Regions from separate parts of the Hymenobacter sp. PAMC 26628 genome, predicted to be linked through region 2. Evidence: riboswitches for the same ligand, from Rfam matches in the RefSeq annotation. Region 2 holds a riboswitch; the other holds the start of a gene.

Region 1 (2,391 bases), 1.3 Mb from region 2:
CCTTGCGCGACATCACCACGCAAGTAACCAACAAGGGGCCCGGGGGGCACATCCTCACGGGGCCCATTTTTGTGGAAGGCGCCGAGCCCGGCGACGTGCTGGAGGTGCGCATCCAGCGCATCAAGCTGGCCATTCCCTATGCCTACAACGCGTTTGGGCCCAAGAGCGGCTTCATTCCGGAGGACTTCCCGTACGCGAAGATGAAAATCATTCCGCTCGACGAGAAGCAGGGCGTGGCCCATTTCGCGCCGGGCATTGACGTGCCGCTACGGCCGTTTTTTGGCAGTATGGGCGTGGCCCCACCGGTGGCCGCGGGCCGCATCAACAGCGCGCCGCCCGGCATCCACGGCGGCAACCTCGACAACCGGGAGCTGGTGGTGGGCACCACGCTGTACTTGCCGGTGCACGTGCCCGGGGCCCTGTTTTTTGTGGGCGACGGCCACGCTGGGCAGGGCAACGGCGAGGTCGACATCACGGCCCTGGAAACCTCGCTCGTCGGCGACCTCCAGTTCATTGTGCGCAAAGACTTGCACCAGAAGCTGCCCCGTGCCGAAACGCCCACCGCTTACATCAGCATGGGCCTGAACGAGGACCTAACCCTGGCCGCCAAGGACGCGGTGCGCGAGATGATTGATTTCCTGGTGGCCACCCGCGGCCTAAGCCGCGACGACGCCTACATGCTGGTGAGCGTGGCCGGCGACCTCGACGTGACGCAGGTGGTGGACGGCACCCGCGGGGCCCACGTCATCCTGCCCAAAAGTATTTTCGGGAAAAAATAGGGCCCCGCGCCCGGCGCTCACGCAGCCGTTTGCCGCCGGGAGCGTATGTTTGAGGGGTAAACTTTAGGGGTGCCCCGCCACGTGGGGCTGAGACAATACCCTTGGAACCTGATGCGGATAATGCCGCCGAAGGGAAAAGTACTGGTCCGCACGCGGCCGCCCGATGGGCGCGCCGTGGCCGGCACCCACTATTGTTTGCGGTTCGCATTTCCCCAACTAATCAACTAGTTGCATGATCTGCTACGTAAATAATTTGCCCCACGAAGCCGCCGAACAGCAGCCGTTGCAGGAGCTGCTGGCGGCCCTGGGCTGGTCCAGCCGCGCGGCCTCGCCGTGGCCCTGAACGACGCTGTGGTGCCCCGCGCCGAGTGGGCCACCCGCGCCGTGCAGCCCCACGACCGCCTCACCATTATCCGCGCCACCCAAGGGGGCTAGGCGGGTGCCGGCTCCTTCCCTCCCCATTTTTCCGACGAAGAAAAAAGACCAGGCCCCCCAGCAGACGCTGGTGGCGCGCCAGCCCCTCACGGGTTCGCGCAAAGTGTACGTGCCCGGCACGCTGCACCCGCACATTCGAGTGGCGATGCGCGAAATCGAGCTGGCCGACACCGAGCGCAAGTCCGATTTCGGCTTCCCGTCGGAGCAGAACCCGCCCGTGACGGTGTACGACACCAGCGGGCCCTACACCGACCCGAACGTCGAAATTGACCTGAAAAAGGGCCTGCCGCGCCTGCGCGAAAGCTGGATTCTGGAGCGTGGCGACGTGGAGCAATTATCTGGTACTACCTCGGATTACGGCCAGCAACGCGCCGCCGATAACAGCCTGGACCACTTGCGCTTCGAGCACATTTCCGCCCCGTTGCGCGCCAAAGTTGGGGCCAACGTGAGCCAGATGCACCACGCTAAGCAAGGCCTCATCACGCTCGAGATGGAGTACATCGCCATCCGCGAAAACCAGCGGTTTGACGAGCTGCCGGCCGATGACCCGCTGCGGGTGCAGCACCGCGGCCATAGCTTCGGGGCCAACACGCCGGAGGGCCACATCACGGCCGAGTTTGTGCGCCAGGAAGTGGCCGCCGGCCGCGCCGTGATTCCCTCCAATATTAATCACCCCGAGAGCGAGCCGATGATTATCGGCCGCAACTTCCTGGTGAAAATAAACACCAACATCGGCAACTCGGCCGTTACGTCCTCCATTGAGGAAGAGGTAGATAAGGCCGTGTGGAGCTGCCGCTGGGGCGGCGACACGCTGATGGACCTGAGCACGGGCAAGAACATCCACGAAACCCGCGAGTGAATTATCCGCAACTGCCCGGTGCCGGTGGGCACGGTGCCGATTTATCAGGCCCTCGAAAAGGTGAACGGTAAGGCCGAGGACCTGACCTGGGAGCTGTTCCGCGACACGCTGATTGAACAGGCAGAGCAGGGCGTCGACTACTTCACCATCCACGCCGGCGTGCTGCTGCGTTACGTGCCGATGACGGCCAAGCGCGTGACCGGCATCGTGCCGCGGGGGGCTCCGTTATGGCCAAATGATGCCTGGCGCACCACCAGGAAAGCTTCCTGTACACGCACTTCGAGGAAATCTGCGAAATCATAAAAGCCTACGACGTGG
Region 2 (2,391 bases):
ACCCTGTTGCTCGAAGGCCGCGCCTACCTGCACCCCAGCCGCCGCTCGGCCAACGTGCTGGCCTTCTGGTCGTACAACGCCCTGACTTTGCGGGGCAACCCGCCGTTTCTGGACTTGCCCAGCACCGGCTGGGACACGTCGAGCAACCTCGGCCGGGGCTACATCCAGGGCCGGTTTCGGGGCAAAAACCTGCTCTACCTCGAAAGCGAGTACCGCTTCGGCCTCACCCGCAACCACCTGCTGGGCGGCGTAGTATTCGCCAACGCCCAAGCCGTGTCGGAAGACGCCCAGCGGCCCGGCGAGCCCATCGCCAAGCGCTACGACAAGGTGGCCCCGGCCGTGGGCGCCGGCCTGCGCATCAACCTCAACAAAGTGGCGCACACCAATTTGGGTATCGACTACGCCCGCGGCATCCAGGGCTCTAGCAGCCTCTCGTTCAACGTGGGCGAGGTGTTTTAATTTTCGAATGTGGGAGGATGTGAAAAATATGGGAGAATGTGAAAAATGAGGAGAGCGTATCTCCTAAATCTTCACATTCCCCCGCATTCTGCCCACATTTAAAAAATCAGGCGCCTACGCGCGGGCGGTTGTAGTCGGGCTCCCAATCGTTGATGGGGCGCGAAATGCCGGGGGGCAGGTCAAGGTCGGGCAGGCCGGGGTCGTGGGGTTCGCCGCCGTCGTCGTCGCCATCGGGCGGCGGCGGTGGGGGCCCCACGCGGCGGCGCGGCACCACGAGCACGAACAGCAGCACGGCACAAAGCACAACGGCGTAGAGAAGCTGGTACATAGCAGGCGAGCAGAGAAAAAACGGCCGGACTAACAACGGCTAAAACCGCCGCTGTGTTTCGGCGGCCCGATACTCTAAATTAATTGATTTCCACCAATAAGCTAGCCGCCCTGGCATAAAAAAAGTTGTGGGGCCCCCGAATGGTTCCCGCCCGCCTTACCTTTGCGGCCTGTTTAGGGGTGCTGGCGTTGTGCACGACGCCGGCTGAGATGATACCCATCGAACCTGAACCGGGTAATGCCGGCGAAGGGAAATAAACAATCCGCGGACGTTTCCGCCCTGGCTCCGACCCCTGGGGCCCGGGTGCGTTCTACCTTTTTCCACCGTTTTTTGAAAACTCTACCCTTTGCGGGGGCCGCGCTGCTGGCGCTGGCCGCCGCGCCGGCGTGGGCGCAAGGCCCCGTGTCCGGCACCCTTACCGATGGCCGGGGCGCGGCCCTGCCCGGCGCCACCGTCACCCTCCCCGATGTGCCCGGCCTGGGCGCCACCACCGACGCCGCCGGCCGCTTCGTGCTGCCGGCCGTGCCTGCGGGGCCCCACACGCTGCGGGCCAGCTACGTGGGCTTTGCGGCGCTGGCCCTGCCGCTGCAGGGCCAGCCGGGGCCCCAGCAGCTGCCCGCGCTGGCCCTGGCCACGGCCCGCAACCTCACGCCCGAGGCCGTCGTCACGGCCACCCGCGCCAACGAGCGTACCGGCACCGCCTACCAAAACGTGAGCCGCGAGCAGCTCCAGGCCCGCAACTTCGGCCAGGACATTCCCTACCTGCTCGACCAAACGCCGAGCGTCGTCACGACCTCCGACGCGGGCACCGGCGTGGGCTATACCGGCATCCGCATCCGCGGCACGGATGGCACGCGCATCAACGTGACCCTCAACGGGGTGCCGGTAAACGAGGCCGAAAGCCACGGCGTGTTCTTCGTCGATTTGCCCGATTTGGCGTCGTCCGTGCAGAGCATCCAGGTGCAGCGCGGGGCGGGACCCAGCACCAATGGTGCGGGGGCCTTCGGGGCCAGCTTGAACGTGGAAACCCTGGGCCTGCGCTCCAAGGCCTACGCCGAGATTAATAACTCGGCCGGCTCGTTTGGCACCTGGAAAAGCACGGTGGCCGCTGGCACGGGCCTCATCAACAACCACTTCACGGTGGACGCCCGCGCCTCGCGGGTGCAGAGCGACGGCTACATCGACCGCGGTTCGTCGCGGCTGAAGTCGCTGTACCTGGCCGGCACGTACTCCGACGAAAAAACTCTACTTCGGGCCCTCATCATCACTGGCTACGAAACCACCTACCAAAGTTGGTATGGCCTGGCCGACTCACTGCTCACCAAAAACCGCCGCTACAACGAGGCTGGCACCGACGCCGGCCAGCACCTGCCGGCCTATAAGAACCAGACCGACAACTACCAGCAGGACTACTACCAGTTTCTGATTTCGCGGCAATTAACGCCCAACCTCAACCTGAGCGTGACGCCCTTCTGGACGCGCGGCGGCGGCTACTATGAGGAGTACAAAGCCAACCAGGAATTCGCCAAGTACGGCATCGGGGGCCCCGTGTACCAGCCGCGCAACGGCGGCGGATTCGACACCCTGACAACCACCGACGTGAT

Evidence for each region. A riboswitch is a leader RNA that binds a small molecule or an ion and turns the genes downstream of it on or off. The one in region 2 is predicted to bind thiamine pyrophosphate.
Region 1: it holds a riboswitch for thiamine pyrophosphate, as region 2 does, so the genes downstream of both, thiS (sulfur carrier protein ThiS) here and AXW84_RS17240 (TonB-dependent receptor) in region 2, are expected to answer to the same signal.

Annotation. Positions count from the first base shown of each region.
Region 1 is NZ_CP014304.1:5,239,981-5,242,371, forward strand. It holds gene AXW84_RS22745 (acetamidase/formamidase family protein) at 1-779, shown strand, start outside; TPP riboswitch at 835-931, shown strand; gene thiS (sulfur carrier protein ThiS) at 1,113-1,214, shown strand; partial or broken gene thiC (phosphomethylpyrimidine synthase ThiC) at 1,282-2,391, shown strand, end outside.
Region 2 is NZ_CP014304.1:3,974,401-3,976,791, reverse strand. It holds gene AXW84_RS17250 (BamA/TamA family outer membrane protein) at 1-459, shown strand, start outside; gene AXW84_RS17245 (hypothetical protein) at 566-787, opposite strand; TPP riboswitch at 953-1,056, shown strand; gene AXW84_RS17240 (TonB-dependent receptor) at 1,118-2,391, shown strand, end outside.